3 regions of the Enterococcus sp. AZ196 genome follow, and region 2 is predicted to be linked to each of the others. Evidence: predicted binding sites of a transcription regulator. Region 2 holds the regulator's gene; each other region holds the start of a gene.
The links. The regulator LexA, encoded in region 2, represses DNA repair genes until DNA is damaged. The targets are predictions, from matches to a motif close to CNAACANNTGTTNG.

Region 1: a site for LexA is predicted at 5,067-5,080, ahead of uvrB (excinuclease ABC subunit UvrB). Genes of this name have one in related genera too.
Region 3: a site for LexA is predicted at 6,410-6,423, ahead of uvrC (excinuclease ABC subunit UvrC). Genes of this name have one in related genera too.

What each region holds. Positions count from the first base shown of each region.
Region 1 is NZ_JBIPAM010000001.1:450,757-458,088, reverse strand. It holds gene uvrA (excinuclease ABC subunit UvrA) at 7-2,829, opposite strand; gene uvrB (excinuclease ABC subunit UvrB) at 3,013-5,004, opposite strand; gene IGI67_RS02220 (amino acid ABC transporter substrate-binding protein/permease) at 5,250-7,332, shown strand, end outside.
Region 2 is NZ_JBIPAM010000001.1:708,168-715,499, reverse strand. It holds gene recJ (single-stranded-DNA-specific exonuclease RecJ) at 1-781, shown strand, start outside; gene IGI67_RS03425 (adenine phosphoribosyltransferase) at 796-1,308, shown strand; gene tnpA (IS200/IS605 family transposase) at 1,502-1,975, opposite strand; gene IGI67_RS03415 (hypothetical protein) at 2,155-2,421, opposite strand; gene lexA (transcriptional repressor LexA) at 2,667-3,290, opposite strand; gene IGI67_RS03405 (DUF896 family protein) at 3,423-3,665, shown strand; gene tkt (transketolase) at 3,758-5,752, shown strand; gene IGI67_RS03395 (FAD-dependent oxidoreductase) at 6,029-7,332, shown strand, end outside.
Region 3 is NZ_JBIPAM010000001.1:1,137,784-1,145,115, forward strand. It holds gene IGI67_RS05490 (alanine/glycine:cation symporter family protein) at 1-543, opposite strand, end outside; gene IGI67_RS05495 (aldo/keto reductase) at 748-1,563, opposite strand; gene IGI67_RS05500 (ABC transporter permease) at 1,636-2,895, opposite strand; gene IGI67_RS05505 (ABC transporter ATP-binding protein) at 2,888-3,787, opposite strand; gene IGI67_RS05510 (DUF6442 family protein) at 3,799-4,263, opposite strand; gene IGI67_RS05515 (helix-turn-helix transcriptional regulator) at 4,263-4,469, opposite strand; gene uvrC (excinuclease ABC subunit UvrC) at 4,557-6,332, opposite strand; gene trxA (thioredoxin) at 6,498-6,812, opposite strand; gene IGI67_RS05530 (endonuclease MutS2) at 6,927-7,332, opposite strand, start outside.

The DNA of each region.
Region 1 (7,332 bases), 260 kb from region 2:
CATTACTTATTTTTTTAGGACACGCTTTAAATAATGACCCGTATAACTTTCCGTTACATCAGCGATTTCTTCTGGCGTACCTGTCGCTAAAATAGTTCCACCGCCATCTCCGCCTTCCGGACCAAGATCAATGACATAATCGGCAGACTTGATAACGTCTAAATTATGCTCAATAACTAGAACAGTATTTCCAGCATCAACAAAACGCTCAAGTACTTTCAATAAGCGAGCAATGTCGTCTGTGTGTAATCCGGTTGTAGGCTCGTCTAAAATATAAAAATTCTTGCCGTTAGAATTCTTATGCAGTTCACTAGCAAGCTTCATCCGCTGCGCTTCACCGCCAGAAAGAGTTGTTGCTGGTTGTCCCATTGTAACGTATCCCAAACCGACATCTACGATCGTTTGCAGTTTACGATGTATTTTAGGGATGTGTTTGAAGAACTCAACAGCATCTTCCACCGTCATTTCCAAAATATCAGCAATGTTCTTTCCTTTATAATGGACTTCCAATGTTTCAGAATTGTAACGTTTGCCATGACAAACTTCACATGGCACATACACATCAGGCAAGAAATGCATCTCTATTTTAATGATCCCATCGCCCCGACAAGCTTCACAGCGTCCGCCTTTGACGTTGAAGCTGAATCGGCCTTTTTTATATCCACGAATTTTTGCTTCATTCGTCTGTGCAAATAAATCACGAATATCATCAAAAACACTCGTATAGGTTGCAGGGTTGCTTCGCGGTGTACGGCCAATTGGACTTTGATCAATATCGACTAATTTTTCAATATTATTGTAACCAGTAATTTTTTTGAACTTACCAGGTTTATTTGAGTTGCGATTTAATTTTTGTGCCAAGGCTTTTTTTAGAATTTGATTTACCAATGTTGATTTACCAGAACCTGAAACACCTGTGACTGCCACGAATTTTCCTAATGGAAATTCTGCATCAATACTCTTCAAATTATTTTCAACAGCACCAGTAACCTTGATTTTCTTTCCGTTTCCTTTACGGCGTTCTTTAGGAACAGCTATTTCTCGCTTTCCTGACAAATACTGACCTGTTAAGGATTTTGGATTCTTCTCAACCTGTTTAGGAGTTCCTGCCGCGACGATCTCGCCTCCTTGATCGCCCGCGCCAGGCCCAACATCAATTAGATAATCTGCTGCACGCATTGTATCCTCATCATGTTCTACTACAATCAAAGTGTTCCCTAAATCGCGCATGCGCTTCAAGGATTCAATCAAACGATCATTATCTCGTTGATGTAAACCAATCGAAGGTTCATCTAAAATGTAAAGAACTCCAGATAAATTTGAACCAATTTGAGTTGCCAGACGAATTCGCTGTGCCTCACCACCAGATAAGGTGCCTGAAGCGCGACTTAAAGTCAGATAATCCAAGCCAACATTTCGCAAAAAGCTTAATCGATCCTTGATTTCTTTCAAAATCGGCTTAGCAATGACTTTTTCCTGCTCACTTAAAGCCACTGTTTCAAAGAATTCCAAGGCGCTATTAATTGAATCTTCACTCACTTGCCCAATATTCACATCATTAATCTGAACTGATAATGCCTGTGGATTTAAACGGTAGCCATGGCATGTTTGACAAGTTAATTCTGTCATATATAAACGCATTTGATCTCGAGTGAAATCACTATTCGTTTCTGCATAACGCCGATTAATATTGTTGATAATTCCTTCAAAAGGAACTTCCACATCACGAACACCGCCAAAATCATTTTCGTAGTGGAAATGGAAATTATCACCATTTGAACCATTTAAGATAATATCCTGATGTTCTTTTGGTAATTCTTCAAAGGCTGTGTCCATGTCAATCCCAAAACTTATACAAGCTTGCTCCAACATTTGAGGATAATATTGTGAACTGATTGGGTTCCAAGGGACTAATGCTCCTTCTCTCAGCGTCTTGCTTTGATCTGGAATCACTAAATCCATGTCCACTTCCAATTTCACGCCTAACCCGTCACAATCTGGGCAGGCACCAAATGGAGCGTTGAATGAAAATAGTCGAGGCTCTAGTTCTCCAACTGTGAAACCGCAATAAGGACACGCATAATGCTCACTGAACAACATTTCTTTTTCGCCAATCACATCAACGATCGCGTAGCCTTCAGCTAAACGCAATGCAGCTTCAAAAGAATCAAATAAACGTGAGCGGATTCCCTCTTTCACGACAATTCGGTCAACAATAATTTCGATGTCGTGTTTTTTATTTTTTGTCAATTCGGGCGCTTCTGTCACATCGTACATTTCGCCGTCAACACGCATGCGGACATAGCCCTCGCGCTGAATCATTTCAAAAACCTTTTTATGCTGCCCTTTTTTCTTAGCAACTACTGGCGCTAAGATTTGTATTTTAGTCCGTTCTGGTAATTCCAAAACTTTATCGACCATTTGCTCAACCGATTGAGACGTGATCTCGATATGGTCATTAGGACAGATTGGATGACCAACGCGTGCGTATAACAGACGCAAGTAATCATTAATCTCAGTTACAGTCCCTACTGTCGATCGAGGATTCTTACTTGTCGTTTTTTGATCAATTGAAATTGCCGGACTCAAGCCATCAATGCTATCTACATCTGGTTTATCCATTTGCCCCAGAAATTGCCTTGCGTATGCAGATAGGCTTTCCACATAGCGTCGTTGCCCTTCTGCATAGAGCGTATCAAAAGCCAACGAGCTTTTCCCTGAACCAGATAAACCAGTAACAACCACCATTTTGTCACGAGGAATCGTAACATCAACGTTTTTTAAATTATGAGCGCGTGCTCCATGAATTACTATCTTATCATTCGCCATTTATATCTCCTATTTCAACTTTGTCGTATTCATTTTTCTAAAAAAACGAAAAATGAGTGTTATCTTCATCCGTAGATCATTCCACTAAACTTTTCTATCAGTTATCTTGAGCAGCATGTCGTCTTTTCTCCAAATGACGAGAACTGGTAAAAGTGGAATTGACATCTTATTATATATTTTGATTTATTCTGCTGCTTTTAATTCTAATATCGTATCACGCAAGGTTGCTGCAGTTTCGAAATCTAGCATCTTAGCGGCTTCACGCATTTCATCTTCAAGCTTCGCAATGAGTTCTTTGCGTTCTGATTTCGTTAGCTCTTCATAGGAAGTTGTATCGTAAGTTTCAACAGCTTCTGCAACTTTACTAATCGCGATCAAATCACGAATCTCTTTAATAATTGTTTTAGGCTCAATGCCATGTTCTTCATTATATTGCTGCTGAATGCTACGTCGACGTGAGGTTTCATCCATTGCTCGCTGCATTGAATCCGTGACTTTGTCAGCATACATAATCACTCTACCTTCCGAGTTACGAGCGGCACGTCCAATGGTTTGGACCAAAGAACGTTCGCTTCGCAGGAAGCCTTCCTTGTCTGCATCCAAGATCGCCACTAATGAAACTTCCGGTACATCCAGACCTTCTCGCAGCAAATTGATCCCAACAAGTACATCAAACTTGCCCAAACGCAGATCACGTATAATTTCAGTACGTTCAAGCGTTTTGATATCACTGTGCAGATACTTAACTTTAATCCCAAGTTCTTTGAAGTAATCTGTTAAGTCCTCTGACATTTTCTTCGTTAAAGTGGTGACAAATACCCGTTCATTCCGTTCAGAACGTTCGTTAATTTCTCCTACCAAGTCATCGATTTGTCCCATTATTGGACGCACTTCAATAACCGGATCTAATAAACCAGTTGGACGGATAATCTGCTCAACCACTGTATCTGTCTCTTCGTGCTCATAAGGCCCTGGAGTCGCTGAAACGTATACGATTTGATTAACGCGTTCTTCAAACTCCTTTAACTGTAAAGGCCGATTATCTAATGCTGACGGCAAACGAAAACCATAATCTACCAGCATCTGCTTACGTGCACGGTCGCCATTATACATTCCGCGTACCTGAGGCATCGTTACATGTGATTCGTCAACAACAAGTAAAAAGTCTTCTGGGAAAAAATCAATCAGCGTATAAGGTGGTTCTCCTTCTTTCCGACCATCCATATGTCGTGAATAGTTTTCAATACCCGAGGTATAACCCATTTCTCGCAGCATTTCAATATCATAATTCGTCCGTTGCTCCAAACGCTGAGCTTCTAGTAACTTATTATCGTTTCTTAAAACTTCCAATCGATCAGCAAGTTCTTTTTGAATGTTGCTGATGGCTACTTCCATATGTTCTTCATTTGTTAAAAAGTGAGTCGCAGGGAAAATAGCTACGTGTTCTGTTTCTCCTGTGATTTCTCCCGTCAAAGCGTCTACCTCACGTATCCGCTCAATCTCATCTCCAAAAAATTCCACGCGTAAAGCACGTTCGTCTCGTGAAGCAGGGAATATCTCCACTACATCACCACGAACGCGAAAACGACCACGTTGAAAATCAATATCGTTTCGTTCAAATTGAATATCGATCAGGTTTCGCAGCAGTTGATTTCGATCCATCTCCATTCCCACACGCAGTGAGACGACCTGCTCCAAATATTCTTTCGGCGAACCCAGACCAAAGATGCAAGAGACCGATGCTACGACAATTACATCATTTCTCTCCAGCAGAGCACTTGTCGCCGAGTGACGCAGTTTGTCAATCTCATCATTGATGCTCGAATCTTTTTCGATATACGTATCGCTAGAAGGAACATAAGCCTCGGGTTGATAATAATCGTAATAGCTGACAAAATACTCCACCGCATTGTTAGGAAAGAATTCCTTAAACTCACCGTATAATTGTCCTGCTAATGTCTTATTATGGGCAATAATCAACGTTGGTTTATTAACCTCTTTGATGACATTGGAAATCGTATAAGTTTTCCCTGTACCGGTGGCACCTAAAAGTATTTGTGCTTTTTTTCCATCGACGATTCCTTCGGCGAGCTGTTCAATGGCCTCAGGCTGATCGCCAGCAGGCTGATATTTTGAATGAAGGTCGAACGTGTTGTCCGTTACTCTTTCAATCATACAAAAATCCCCCTTTTTATATTAAATGAACAAAGATTTTCCATTCCAAAATTATAGCATACCGAACATATTTTCGCCATTTTTTATTCTTGCCGTAAGAAGTTCTTAAAAACGTCCATGTTACATTTCGTTACATCTCATGTTATAAATTTTTTGCTTTTTTTCTATCCTCCAATGAAGACTCTTGTATTTTATCCTTAAACTAACATATAATAAACAAACGATAAGTAATTAGGAGGATTATTATGAGAAAAAACAAATTAATTCCATTCGTCGTTTTCTTTATGGCAAGTATTTTCACACTAGGCTTTGCTAACAAAACAGACGCCGCGGAAAAAACATATAAAATTGGAACGGACCTAACTTTTGCTCCTTTCGAATTCCAAAACTCCGATGGCGAATACATAGGGATCGACGTGGATTTACTTAACCAAATTGCAAAGGACCAGAACTTCAAAGTGGATTTACGTCCTTTAGGCTTTGACAGTTCAATCCAAGGAGTTCAATCAGATCAGCTGGATGGCATGATCGCTGGTATGAGCATTACAGATGAACGTAAAAAAACATTTGATTTTTCAGAACCGTATTTTGATAGTGGCATCCAGATGGCCGTTAAAAATGACAACAAAAACATCAAGGATTACAAGGATCTGAAAGGAAAGACGGTTGCTGCCAAGATCGGTACCGAAAGTGCTACATTCTTAGATAAGAACAAAGATAAGTACGGTTACGAAATCAAGCAATATGAAGCTGCCGATGCTATGTATAATGCTTTGACTAACGGAAATGTTGAAGCAATTTTTGATGACTACCCGGTTCTTGGGTATGCTGTAACGAACGGTCAACCCTTCAAGTTAGTCGGTGATCCTGAAAAAGGCAGCTCTTATGGCTTCGCTGTAAAAAAAGGCGAAAACAAAGAGTTGCTAGAAAAATTCAACAAAGGGTTGAAAGCTTTAAAGAAAGACGGAAGCTACGATAAAATTGTCAGCAAATACATTTCTACTGGTTCAGGCAACAAAGAAGTCTCTGGTGAAATGAAAAAAATCGAACCGAAAAAAGATGTTTATGTCGTTGCCAGTGACTCTGCATTCGCTCCATTTGAATACAAAGACAGTGATGGAAAATACAAAGGGATCGACGTTGACTTATTAAAACGTGCAGCCGAACTCCAAGGGTTTAAATTAGATATTAAATTTATTGGCTTCTCTTCAGCGATGCAGGCATTAGAATCTGGGCAGGCAGAAGGTATGATCGCTGGTATGACAATCACAGATGAACGAAAGGCCAATTATGACTTTTCTGACCCTTACTTCCAAAGCGGGATTCAGTTAGCTGTGGCCAAAGACAATAAGGACATCAAATCCTATAAAGATTTAAAAGGAAAAACTGTCGGAGCTAAAGTCGGTACTGAAAGTGCTGATTTTCTAGAAGCTCATAAAAAGGAATATGATTACACCATTAAGAGCTTTGATGCAGCTGATCAGCTGTATGATGCGTTGAAGGTTGGCTCAATTGACGCTATGATGGATGACTACCCTGTTATCGGTTATGCGGTCAATCAAGGACAAGATTTAAAGACGCCGATTAAACGTGAAGTTGGTGGCGAGTATGGTTTCGCAGTGAAAAAAGGGCAAAATGCGGAGCTTAGAGAAATGTTCACCGAAGGCTTGAAAGAAATGAAACGTACTGGCGAATATGATGAGATCGTCAATAAGTACATCGGGTCTGATAAAGAAGAAAAGAAAGACGCTATTGATGAATCCACGATTATCGGTCTATTGAAAAATAACTATAAATCATTACTAGACGGTTTATGGAAAACCATCGTTCTAGCCTTAGTCTCATTTGCTCTTGCCTTAGTCCTAGGTGTCATTTTCGGATTATTCCGAGTTTCTCCAGTTCGTGGATTACGGACTTTAGCAGGTGTCTACATTGATATTATCCGGGGTATTCCAATGATGGTATTAGCCTTCTTCATTTTCTTTGGCTTACCAGGGATTACCGGAATCAAGATTCCCGATTTTGCCGCAGGAATCATTACTTTGACTTTAAATGCAAGTGCCTATATTGCTGAAATCGTCCGCGGCGGTATCAATGCTGTGCCAGTTGGTCAAATGGAAGCCTCTCGTAGTTTAGGTCTTTCATACAATCGCACGATGCAGAAAATTATTTTGCCGCAGGCTGTGAAGATCATGATCCCTTCTTTCATTAACCAATTCGTTATCAGCTTGAAAGATACGACGATCATCTCTGCTATCGGTGTCGTGGAATTACTCCAAACAGGTAAAATCATCGTCGCTCGTACAACCCAAAGCTCTTACGTATACT
Region 2 (7,332 bases):
GCATGTCAAATTTTCGTTAAAAGGTGAAGACGGCCAGTTGGATGCGATTGGTTTTGGTTTTGGTGAAGACGGTGAGAAAATCCAGCAGCCGGATACACAATTCGTAGGAGATTTAGAGATCAATGAATGGAACGGACAAAAGAAAGTTCAATTGCGCCTGATTGATTTTTCTTCGAACGGACTTCAAGTGATTGACCGCAGAGCCAAATATACTTGGTATGAAAAAATCGAAAACGGCAAAGTGCTGTATCTGGCTTTTCAACCAAATAGTCAAAAGTTTTTTGTGAACGAGCTGCAACAGCCGATCACCTTATATGATAAAACTATTGACTGGTCTGAGTATGACCAATTAGTCGTGTTGGATTGCCCAGATCAGAAAGAGCTGCTTAAAGAAATCTCACACAAGGGACAGTTTGAACGTATTTATCTTTATCTATATAGTCCAGATGAGGCTTATCTCAACGGGTTACCAGATCGTGAACAGTTCAAAGCGCTTTATAAATTCTTTGTAAAGCAGCCGCGAGTTGATATACGCTTCAAACTAAAAAATGTTTCGAATTATTTAAGAATTCCAGAAAAATTATTAGTATTCATGATTCACGTGTTTTCTGAGTTAAAATTTGTTACAATAGACGACGGTGTTTTACAAATGGTCGAATCTCCTCAAACTCGAGCTTTTGAAGAGAGCGAGATTTATCAAAAACGCATAGCTCGGATTGATAGCGAAGAGTTTTTATTAATGAATGATATTCAAACTATTAGAAATTGGCTGAAAGGCTAGGAGGAACAACCGAAATGAATTTGAAAGATTATATTGCCAGTATCCCAGACTATCCGAAAGAGGGAATAGTATTTCGTGATATCTCACCGTTAATGGCTGATGGCGAAGCTTACCGTGAAGCGACTAAGCAAATTGTCAATTACGCAAAAGAAAAACAAATTGATATGGTCGTAGGACCAGAAGCTCGCGGCTTTATCGTGGGCTGTCCCGTTGCTTTTGAATTGGGCTTAGGTTTTGCACCAGTTCGCAAGCCGGGTAAATTGCCACGTGAAGTAATTGAAGTTGAATATGAAAAAGAATATGGTACGGATACTTTGACGATCCACAGTGATGCCATCAAACCTGGTCAACGAGTGTTGATCACTGATGATTTATTGGCTACTGGCGGAACGATTAAAGCAACGATCGAATTAGTTGAAAAACTTGGTGGCGTTGTTGTAGGTTGTGCCTTCTTGATTGAGTTAGAGGAATTGCACGGGCGTGATAAAATCCAAGGGTACGATATTTTAACTTTAATGGACTACTAAGAGAAAGCTGGAGAGATATTCCAGCTTTTTTATTTTGCCCTTTGAATTGATTAGGACAGACAATCAAAACCACCCGTGAAACGGGTGGTTTGCTCTTCGGCTGAAAGCCTCTATTACCGGCCTTGGCCTGAAAGGCCATCTGAAGGCTTCCTCCCGCACCACATCTACTCACTGATTCTAAAAGAATCTCTCTTTATCTCTTCTTGTTTTTTTCTCCTGTAAATGGATCTACTTCTTCAAACAATGTTAACTGGTCCGCTACATGATCTTCCTTGAGTTGTTTACGAATATATTCTGCTATCTGTTCCTTATTTCGACCAACCGTATCCACATAGTATCCGCGACACCAAAATTTACGATTCCCATATCGATACTTCAACTCCGCATGTCGATCGAATATCATTAAGCTGCTTTTTCCTTTTAAATATCCCATAAATTGAGCCACACTTAGCTTTGGTGGAATGCTGACAAGGAGGTGAACGTGGTCCTTACAAGCATTTGCTTCATGAATTTCTACCCCTTTTCTTTCACAAAGCTTACGGATGATTGCTCCGATACTTTCTCTATATTTCCCATAAATGATTTGTCTACGATATTTTGGTGCAAATACAATATGATACTTACATCTCCATTTTGAGTGTGCTAAACTTTCTTTATCCTTCATCATAAGGATACCTCCTAAATTTGATTGTGATGCGGTCGGGAAACCATCATCAGTTTATCAATTTTGGGAGGCTTTTTTAATACCACGCTGGAAGCTCTCCGGAACCATAGGCATAGCCTATGGTTTTCAAAACATACAAAAAAAGCTGTTAGAAAAAAATCTAACAGCTTGGGGATTAATTTTTAAGCAGATTTATGATAGTGCTGATCACAAGTCACATAATAAAAATCTTCGGCCGGTTCTTTATAATAGTGTTCTTCTTCGATATCATCTTCATCATATTGACGTTCAGCATAATGCTGTGCATACTTCCGTTCATCCCACAACATAAACCAAACAAGGAACAAGCCAGAAAAAATGACGATCGTAGCTAAAGAACCTAACTTACCAATCAATAAACCTAGTAACAATACAGCGATAATCAAACCAAATCTTCTTACTGCTTTCATCAATAATCACTCCTAATTCGTATTAATGAACTCATTTTTACTAAAGTCAAAAATGAGGTTTATTCTCACCACGTAGATCATTCCGCTAAACTTGTTCTAATTTTTAGACTGTAAATCTAGTTTTAATTATTTATCGGGAAAAGCGGAACAGACATCCTACTATCATGCGAACATGTGTTTGTATATTCATTATACGAATGTTTGTTCGTTTTGTAAAGAAAAAAATAATCGGAAGTAAATTCCGATTAATAAATATGGTTGCGGTACAATCCAACGACCTTCCCAAGAATAGAAACATTGTCGAAAATAAGTGGTGCCAACTCATCATTTTCAGGTTGTAAACGAATATGATTCGATTCGCGATAAAATCTCTTACACGTAGCTTCGTTCTCGTCAGTCATAGCAATGACGATCTCACCATTTGTTGCTGTCGATTGCTTTCTAACGATGACATGATCACCATCATAGATACCAGCGTTAATCATACTTTCGCCGCGAATCGTTAACATGAATAGGCTGCCTTCTTCACTCGACAAATCTGGAGGAACAGGGAAGAAGTCCGATGCTTCCTCTACAGCTAAGATCGGTTCACCGGCTGTGACAACACCTAGCATAGGGATCACTTGCGGAGTAGCTCCTATTTTTTCTAAACCTGTAATGGTCAATTCAATTGCTCTTGGCTTTGTGGGGTCGCGTAGTATCCAACCTTTTTTCTCTAATCTGGATAAGTGTCCGTGGACTGTGGAAGTAGATGAAAGACTCACAGCTTCTCCAATTTCTCTTACAGTGGGTGGGTAACCTTTATCTTCAACGCGTTCATGAATGAAACGTAGAACTTCTAATTGTTTTGTTTCCGTTCTTTTTGCCAATGCCCGCACCTTCTTTCGTTTTTTTTAGTGTAGCATAGTTATCTGAACAAATCAAACAAGCGTTCGCATTTGTTTGTACTTTCAACTTATTTTTTTTTATGTATAATTAGAAAGGGAAAAGAGGTGCTCAAGATGATTAATGATGAAACAATTGCACGTATCAACGAATTAGCTAAGAAAAAAAAGACAGTCGGCTTAACAGATGCGGAAGCGCATGAACAGAAGGTTTTACGGGAAGAGTATATCGCTTCCTTCCGCAGTGGAATGCGCCATCACATCGAAGGGATGAAGGTCGTTGATCCAGAAGGCAACGATGTTACACCAGAGAAATTAAAAGAGATTCAAAAGAAAAAAGGATTACACAACAGAAAGTAAATCTTTTGTTGGTAAGTGATTGAAAAGTCAAAATAAATCGGTTACAATGAATCTGTAATTAAAGTATTTATGACCAAAAAGGAGGAAGTAATTTGTTCGACAAAATCGATCAACTAGGTGTAAACACAATCAGAACGTTAAGTATTGAGGCAATTCAAAAAGCAAACTCAGGTCATCCGGGGTTACCAATGGGTGCGGCGCCAATGGCTTATGCTTTATGGACCAAACATTTAAATGTTAATCCAGCTACTTCATTAAACTGGCCAAACCGCGACCGTTTCATTTTATCTGCAGGTCATGGTTCTGCAATGTTGTACAGCTTATTACATCTTGCAGGCTATCAAGTAACGATTGATGATTTGAAAAATTTCCGTCAATGGGAAAGTAAAACACCAGGACACCCTGAATTCCAACATACAGATGGTGTTGAAGCAACTTCAGGTCCTTTAGGTCAAGGTATTTCGACTTCTGTTGGGATGGCAATGGCTGAAGCCCATTTAGCGGCGACTTATAACCGTGACAGCTTTAATGTCATGGATCACTATACGTATGCACTATGTGGAGATGGCGACTTAATGGAAGGTGTTTCCGGGGAAGCTAGCTCTATGGCAGGTCATATGAAGCTTGGAAAATTGATCGTATTGTACGATTCAAACGACATTTCATTAGATGGACCTACTTCAAAAGCCTTCACTGAAGATGTTGGTGCTCGCTATGAAGCTTATGGCTGGCAGCATATTTTGGTCAAAGATGGCAACGACTTAGAAGCAATTTCTAAAGCAATTGATGAAGCAAAAGCGGAAACGGACAAACCTTCATTGATCGAGATCAAAACAGTTATTGGTTTCGGTGCTCCTAAAGAAGGGACTTCAGCTGTTCACGGTGCACCAATCGGTCAAGACGGTATTGATGCTGCTAAAGCTGTATATGGTTGGGAATATCCTGACTTTACAGTACCAGAAGAAGTAGCAAAACGTTTTAAAGAAGAAATCAATGATAAAGGGGCAAAAGCAGAAACTGACTGGGATGCGATGTTCGCTAACTACGAAAAGGCGCATCCTGAATTGGCGAAACAGTTCAAGCTGGCCTTCGCTGGCGAGTTACCAGAAAACTGGGAAGAGTCTTTGCCTGTTTATGAGGAAGGCACTGCGCAAGCAAGCCGTGTATCAAGTAAAGATGCGATCCAAGCAATCACCAAGGCAGTTCCTAATGTATGGGGCGGTTCAGCTGATTTGTCTGGTTCTAACAATACAACAATCGCTGATGAACCAGAATTCCAGCCTGGCTCTTATGAAGGCCGCAACATCTGGTTTGGTGTTCGTGAATTCGCGATGGCAAGTGCAATGAATGGTATCCATCTGCATGGCGGAACTCGTGTTTATGGCGGGACATTCTTCGTATTTACTGACTACCTGCGTCCAGCTGTTCGTATGTCTGCGATCCAAGGATTGCCAGTCGTTTATGTATTAACCCACGATTCAGTGGCTGTCGGAGAAGATGGACCAACTCATGAGCCAATTGAACAATTAGCTAGTGTACGCTGCATGCCGAATGTACAAGTGATTCGTCCAGCTGATGGCAATGAAACATCTGCTGCATGGATTCAAGCGTTGGAAACGAAAAACAAACCGACGATTTTAGTATTAAGTCGCCAAAACTTGCCAGTGCTGCCAAACAGCAAAGACATGGCCAAAGAAGGCGTAGCTAAAGGCGGGTACGTGATCTCTAAAGCAGAATCAGATACACCAGATGGCATCTTAATCGCAACGGGTTCTGAAGTGAATCTAGCGGTTCAAGCACAAAAAGAATTAAAAGCACAAGGAAAAGACGTTTCTGTTGTTTCTCTTCCAAGCTTTGATTTATTTGAAGCACAGGATGAAGCATACAAAGAATCTGTTTTACCAAAATCCGTAACAAAACGTATAGCGATCGAAGCCGCATCTCCATTTGGTTGGGAACGTTATATCGGATCAGAAGGTAAAATGATTGGCATTGATCATTTTGGCGCTTCAGCCCCTGGAGATTACGTTTTAGAACAATTTGGTTTCACAGTAAGCAATGTTGTAAATACATTTAACGAGTTATAATTGTAATAGGTAAAGTTGAGGAGAGATGTCTTCTCAACTTTTTTTGTCCTATATTAGGTATTTGAAACAGAGATTAATAGTTACGACTTGCTATCATTAGTTTACATAATATTTTACTGTGACACTTCTTTTTAACTGTGCTTACATATTTTCTTTGTAAAAAATAAAAATGTTTATTCGTGAGCAAATTTATTTAGACAGAATTTAAATTCTGTTATACTATCCTTGTGCAAAAGATTGCAAACAAAAAAACGATTAAACGAAAGAGGGACGACAATGAAAGTAGTAGTAGTAGGATGTACGCATGCCGGTACCGCAGCCGTTAAAAATATTTTAGCAAACCACCCAGATGCTGAGGTGACAGTCTTTGAGCGAAATGACAACATTTCTTTCTTATCTTGTGGAATCGCTTTATATGTAGGGGGCGTTGTTAAGGATCCAGCAGGTTTATTCTATTCTAATCCTGAGGAACTTACTTCTCTAGGTGCAAAAGTGAACATGGAACACGATGTAACAAACATTGATACAGAAGCGAAGAAAGTAACAGCAAAAGACCTTAAAACCAATGAAGAAAAAATTGTCGATTATGATAAATTAGTGGTAACTACCGGTTCTTGGCCAATCATTCCGCCAATTAAGGGAATCGAATCAAAAAATGTTTTATTATGTAAAAACTATAACCAAGCAAATGTCATCATTGAACAAGCCAAAGATGCAAAAAAAGTCGTTGTTGTTGGTGGCGGATATATTGGGATCGAATTAGTTGAAGCGTTTGCTGAATCTGGCAAGCAAGTGACTTTGATCGATGGCCTATCAAGAATTTTGAATAAATACCTAGATGAGCCTTTCACGAATCTTTTAGAGAAAGAATTAGTTGATCGGGGCGTAACATTAGCTTTAGGCGAAAATGTGAATGAATTTGTGGCGGATGATTCTGGTACTGTAACGAAAGTGGTAACAGCCAGCCAAGAGTTTGATGCGGACATGGTGATCCTATGTGTTGGTTTCCGTCCTAATACAGATTTGTTGAAGGGGAAAGTAGATATGCTTCCAAGCGGAGCGATCAAAGTGAACGAATATATGCAATCAAGCAATCCAGATATCTTCTCTGCTGGTGATTCCACAGTTGTTCATTACAACCCAACAGGTCAGGATCAATACATCCCATTAGCAACAAATGCCGTACGCCAAGGGATGCTGGTTGGTCAAAACTTAGTTGAACAAAAAATGAAATACCGTGGAACACAAGGAACCTCAGGGCTATACTTATTTGGTTGGACAATCGGTTCTACAGGGCTTACTAAAGAAAGCGCGGCACTAAATGGTATCGACGTAAATGTAACAGTGATTGAAGACAATTACCGGCCAGAATTTATGCCGACAACAGAAAATGTATTGATGGAGATCGTTTCGGAAAAGGGAACGAATAAGATTCTAGGTGCACAGTTCCTTTCAAAATACGATATTACTCAATCTGCGAATACATTATCAGTAGCAATCCAAAACGGGATGACGTTAGAGGATTTAGCCTTACAGGACTTCTTCTTCCAGCCACACTTTGACCGTCCATGGAACTATCT
Region 3 (7,332 bases), 430 kb from region 2:
TTTTTTAGGATCAAAAAAAGTTTCTGCCGCAGAAGTAATCCCGTTGATCTGTGCGATTGTACCAATTCCGATTACACCAGCAATTGCACCAAAGAAGGCAAACATTTTCGCTAGCCATTTCCATTTTTTTCCGAGCCCATTTTCAATGTAATAAAATGGCCCTCCCAAAGCTTTGCCATGATCATCAAACGTTCGATATTTTACAGCTAATAACCCTTCCGCATACTTCGTTGCCATTCCTAACAGCCCAGCGAGCTCTAACCAAAATAATGCTCCTGGTCCACCTGCAACAATGGCCGTGGCAACGCCAACAATATTACCTGTACCAATCGTAGCTGATAAAGCTGTACATAGCGCTTGGAAACTTGTGACATCACCTTGACCACCCTCTTCGTTTTTCACCATATACTTCAGGGCTAACGGTAAACGGCGAATTTGGATCATCCGACAACCAACAGTTAAAATAATACCAATTCCTAAAATCAATAAGATCATCGGGGCTCCCCAAATCAAAGAATTAATTTTTGATAAAATATCACCCATCAAATCCCTCCCTTTTTCTTGCCATTTTATCATAAAATTAATTCACAAACTCTTTTTCATTTAAAAAAATTTTTTTATACTTTTGACAAGTACAAAATTTTACTTTTTTTAAACGTGAAAAATTAACAAAAAAGCATGAAGTGGATACTTTTTCGTATCTGCTTCATGCTCATGATTTATACCAAATTTATAATTGATCATTCATTAAAAATCGAAATGATCCGGATCTGCTCCCAAGCGTTCATTGATATTCAATCCATCAATCTGCTTAAGCTCTTCATCAGTCAATTCAAAATCAAATACGTCAACATTTTCCTTGATCCGTTCCTCATGAACAGATTTTGGAATCACTATGATGTCGTTTTGCAAATGCCAACGAATAATTACCTGTGCTGCTGATTTATTGTGCTTTTTCCCAATCTCAATAAGTGTAGGATGTTGTAAAATTTTTCCTTGTCCTAACGGTGACCAAGCTTCGACAGCAATATTTTCTTTGGCCAAGTATTCACGTAACTCAACCTGTGTCAAAGTAGGATGTAATTCTATTTGATTAAGCATTGGTTTGATTTTCGCTGTCGTCATCAGTTCTTCGATGTGGTGCTGATGGAAATTCGATACACCGATCGCTTTCGCACGACCACTTTCATAGATTTCCTCCATTGCCCGCCAAGAGTCATTAAACTTTCCTGCTACTGGCCAGTGAATCAAATATAGATCTACATAATCTAATCCTAAACGGTTTAAACTATCATTGAATGCTTCATGAGCAGACTCGTATCCCTGATCTGCATTCCAAAGCTTAGTGGTAATAAATAAATCTTCGCGCTTAACTCCAGATTGACGAATTCCTTCGCCTACACCTTTTTCATTTTTGTATATTGCTGCAGTATCGATTAACTGATAGCCTTCTTTGATCGCCCATTTAACAGAAGCCGTTGCATCATTTTCTTCCACTCGCCAAACACCTAAACCTAACCGAGGCATTTCGATACCATTTGCTAATTGTTTCATTTTGTCCATCAAATCTCCTCCTTATAGTTTGTGTTACAACTCTATTGTGAGAGACTTTGATGTTGCGGTCAACTGATTTGTCTATTTCTTTTTACGATCATTTCTCATGATAGAGATCGATTGTTTTAAGGCACTCAGAGTCCCGCCTTCGCTATATACTAATACGTTGGATTTATACAGTTGTGCCGAGAAAAGTGTTAAGACAATTGTGAACAATACCAATATCCCTAGTGACACAAAGGCGCTGGACATTGCTGCCGTTCCCGATGCTAATCGCAATGGCATGCTATAGGAAGATAAGAATGGAATATATGAAGTCACTTTGATGATGACATTAGTCGGATCAGAGGTTCCTAAAATCAGTCCTAACATGTAGCCGATCATCGAAAGATACATCACAGGTTGAATCGCTTTTGCCGTGTCTTCTGGTTTACTTACGAGAGAACCACATAATGCTGAAAGCACTGCATATAAAAATAGTCCAACTAACATAAACGCAACAATTGTTATTGCCCCAGTGCCTAAAATTGATTTGATAGACACATTATTGATAATATCCTTCACCATAGCCATATCTTTAAATTGACGATAACCAAAAACTAAAGCGACACCATAAATCAATAATTGCGTTAATGCAACTAACAAAACCCCTAATAACTTGCCATAATAGTGGGTCTTAGCTTTCATACTGGAAAGCAGTACTTCCATAATTCGCGTACCTTTTTCTGAAGCGATCTCTTGGGCAATGATTGATGAGTAGCTGATTATGAACACGAACATAATAATCGTTGTCAAAAAGCTTAAGACGAATTGAGTGCCAGAATCACCGCCATCACTTTGCATCTTACCATTCTCAAAAGTTACTTTTGTTGATTCAAATTTTGCAGGCTCCATGACCTTTTGAACTTCAGCAGTAGTTAAGTTCAATTGACTGGCTCTAGCACTTGCTTGCATTGAACTTAAGATTTGCTGCAATTGCGTTTCGGTTGACGTTCCTAAAGAAGCTTTGCTGTATAATTTCCCCGATACTTGATCCTTACTCATCTTCAGATCAAGATAAGCATCGATCTTTTTGTCCTCTAATTGCTTTTGAGCTTTTTTATTACTCGTAACTACTTTAAAGCTATAATCCTTATTCTTTGTTTTAGCCAGCTGTTCTGCTACCGCCGGTTGATCACTGACAATTCCAATTTTATTAATGTCATTTGCATCACCAAAGAAGTGTTGTGATAAGTAGAAAATTCCCATAAGCAAGAATGGTGCCAGGATCATTATTAAAAATGCCGTCGACTTCACATTTTTCTTATATACGTCTTTGATAATAATTCCCATTTTACTCACTTGCAGCACCTGCTTTCCATTTAAAGATTTCTTCTAACGTCGGAGGTTGTTGATTAAACATCGGAATATACCCATCTTTTGTCGCTTGAGCAAAAATCGCTTGTCCTGCATCTGGATTATCTAACGTGATGTCAAAGCTTCCGTCTTCTTTTTGAATCACCGAATGTACACCAGCAAAAGCTTCTACGTCTTCTTTTGTTAAGTGCGATTCTAAATACAACTTACTGCGACCGAACGATTCTCGAATTTCATGAACCTTACCATTTAGAACGATTTCACCATTTCGCAACATGATCAAGTGATCACAGATCTTTTCAACATTATCCATATTATGGCTAGAGAAAATGACACAGGACCCCTTTTCTTTCAATTCAATAATGCCATTTTTTAATAATTCAGCATTAACCGGATCCAAGCCGCTGAAAGGTTCGTCTAAGATAACTAATTTAGGCTCATGAATCAAAGTGGAAATCAACTGGACTTTCTGTTGGTTTCCCTTCGATAAGGATTTTACTTTGTCTGTTTTTTTTCCTTTAACTTGAAACTTTTCCATCCATTCATCAATTTTTGGTGCAATTTCTTGCTTGTTTTTCCCTCTTAATGAAGCAAAGAACAACAATTGATTTTCAATAGTTACCTTTGGATACAATCCGCGCTCCTCTGGTAAATAACCGATTGTATTATAATCTTTTCCAGATAATGGGTGACCATTCCATGAAACAGTACCAGAATCTTTTGATAAAAAATCTAAAATCAAACGAAAAGTCGTCGTTTTTCCTGCACCATTTTGACCAATCAATCCTAAAATTTTTCCGTCTTCAATCGTAAAACTCATCTCATTCAATGCTTTATACGATCCAAAACTTTTACTCAAATTTTTAACCTGTAACATTTTCTCACTCCCTATAATTTCTTTCTAAAATAAAAGTAACAAATCAGATAACTGATTAAAAACACATAAATCAAGCCACTTGCTGTATACATTAGTGGTCGTGATACAAAGCTACCAATCATGGCTAAAAGGACAAATACAAACAGCATCACGTAGGTAGTTATATATAACGCTCTTGAGATGATCTCAATATTCCGTTCGTCTGTGTGAATAATTCGGTACCGTTTTAATTTATCTAGATCCTCCATTATCCGTCGGTTCCTAAAAATATAAATAATAAGTATCATAGAAGATGTCATGAACATCCCCATTAAGAAGCCGATAGCATGGGCATTGATTTTCAAATCATAGTTATTTACTCCAATGAGAAGTATACCTGAACAGGTCAACATAAAAATAATTGCTATTAGATAAAATCTGTTCTTTTTTTTCAGTTTTTCTTGGTATTCACGATCAGCTTTCGATAACTCTTTCATTATTCCCCATCCTCCTCATCAAAAATGAATACATCCTCAATCGATCGATCAAAATAACGTGCAATTTTATGCGCCAGAATCAAGGAAGCATTGTAACGTCCATTTTCTAGCGAAATAATTGTTTGTCTTGTAACCTCCAATTCTAATGCAAGATCACTCTGGGTCAGCTTCCGCTCTTTTCGGAGCATCTGAATTCGATTTTCCAAACAATCACTCCCTCAATGTATAGTTCCCTTTACATCTTACAAAAAAAGTATAGCACCCTTTACATTAAATGTAAAGGGTGCTATACATTATTTTTTTTGTAGTTGATGATACGTATTCTCAGCGACTACTTTTGGTAATCCGACCTTTTGTAACTCCTCTATTGATGCTGCTTGAATATTCTTTAAGGATTTAAACTCCTTTAACAGCATTTTTTTCCGTTTTGGTCCTAACCCATCAATATTATCCAATTTCGAAGCAAAACTATTTTTACTTCGTAATTGCCGATGGAAGGTAATGGCAAAACGATGGACCTCATCTTGAATTCGTTGAAGTAAGAAAAATTCTTGAGAGTTACGCTCCAAAGGAACAACCGTCAGTTCTGGTCCAAAAAGCAGCTCACTGGTTTTATGCTTGTCGTCTTTTGCCAGACCAGCAATCGGAATGTCGATCCCTAACTGATTCGCTAATACATCCTTGGCAACATCGACCTGTCCTTTTCCCCCGTCAATCACAATTAAGTCTGGGAATGGTAATCCTTCTTTTAACACACGAGAATAACGACGATAGATCACTTCTCGCATCGAAGCATAGTCATCTGGGCCTTTCACTGTCTTTATTTTATACTTGCGGTATTCTTTTTTAGCAGGCTTTCCATCAATGAAAACTACCATTGCAGAAACCGGATCAGTCCCCATAATATTAGAGTTATCAAATGCTTCAATTCGGATCGGCGCTGGAATATTCATCGCATCACCTAATTTTTCTACTGCCCCGATCGTTCGAGCTTCACTGCGACCAATTAAATCAAATTTTTCATTCAATGCTACTTGTGCATTTTTCCCTGCTAATTTCACAAGTTTTTTCTTATCACCGCGTTGTGGTTGTAAAACCTTCGTCGCTAACATGGCTTCTACACTTGGCTTATCAATATTATCGGGAATCAATACTTCCTTGGGAATGAAATGTTCATTTTCTTGGTAAAATTGACCAATATAAGTAAGAAAATCTTCCTCAGCATCATTGTAAAATGGAAACATTGAGACATCTCGCTCAATCAATTTTCCTTGGCGGACAAAAAAGACTTGGACGCACATCCAACCTTTATCAGTTGCATACCCAAAAATATCACGATCAACTAAATCAGTATTAGTCATTTTTTGTTTGGTCATCACTGTTCCGATCGCTTTGATTTGATCTCGGTATTCAGCTGCTTTTTCAAATTCCATATCCGCAGCCGCTTGATTCATTTTTTCCTTTAATTGATCTTGAATTTCAGTATGTCCGCCATTCAAGAAGCTCTTGATTTCTTCTACCATATCCTTATAAACCTGTGGATCCACATGAAAAGCATAGGGACACAAACACTGTCCTAAATGATAATAAAGACAAGGCGTTTTTTGCGATGGTTTACATTTTCGCAACGGAAACAACCGATCCAATAATTTTTTAGTCTCATTAGCAGCATTCACATCAGGATACGGACCAAAGTAATGGGCTTTATCTTTTAAAACTTTGCGCGTAATCATCAAGCGAGGATATTTTTCATTCGTAATTTTTAAAAATGGATAGGTCTTATCATCCTTTAACATGATGTTATACTTTGGATCATTTTTTTTGATCAAATTAATCTCAAGCAGCAACGCCTCAATGTTAGATTCTGTCACGATATACTCAAAATCCACGATCTCACTTACTAATCGTTCAGTCTTAGTGTTATGACTGCCGGTAAAATATGAGCGGACTCGATTTTTTAATATTTTTGCCTTCCCCACATAAATAATCGTGCCATTTTTATCTTTCATCAGATAGCAGCCCGGTTGATCTGGTAAAAGCGCTAATTTGTTTCTGATTCGTTCGTTCATAAGTGGCTTCCCTTCACAGCTATCTCCTAATATAGTAGTTTATTATATCTGCAATTCCACTGAAAAGCTATTTATACCGAGCAATTTTTTGTCTCGGACTCAGCAGCTTACCCTAGTAAAATTGTCACACTTAAAAAAGCTGGACATAAAGTCCAGCTCATCTTCTTACATGTGAGCTTGGATAAGCTCCTTTAATTGATCCTTAGTATGAACACCAATCACTTTATCAACAACTTGTCCATCTTTTTTCAAAACAAGTGTTGGGATACTCATAATACCGAATGATGCTGGAGTCTCTGGATTTTCATCAACGTCCATTTTTACAACTCTGAATTCATCTTCATCATATTCTTCGGATAATTGTTCTAAGATTGGTGCCTGCATACGACAAGGACCACACCATGTTGCCCAAAAATCGATCAAAACAAGTCCATTATCTGTTTCTTCGTTAAACGTTTTATCAGTGACTACTTGTGACATTTGAATTCCTCCTATAATAAATCGGATACTTTAAAATCCGCATCCTTTTTTCTTACTAAAAGTAGTATATCACGGTCACATTTTCTTCGCTAGCTTTCTGCTTACACTTGTAAACTATTTAAAAGTTACCACCGTAGCCCCACTACCGCCTTGGTTTGCAGGAGCAAATTCAAAGCTTTGAACATTCCGATTATTTTTAAGATAATCAGTAATTCCTTTACGTAACGCACCCGTTCCTTTTCCATGGATAATTCTTACTTGAGCAAAATTTGCTAAAAGTGCTGCATCAATGTACTGATCCACCTCAGCAAGTGCTTCTTCATAACGCTTCCCACGCAAATCCAATTCTGGTTTCACACGAGCGCTAGCTCCTCGTTGGACACCTGTTATCACGCGTTGCTTCGGTTCTTCAACAGGCGTAGTCAATACCATATCATCTTCAGAAACGGCCATTTTTAAAATACCCAATTGGACCTGCCACTCGTTCTCACCGATCTTTTGGATTAAAGTGCCCCTTTGT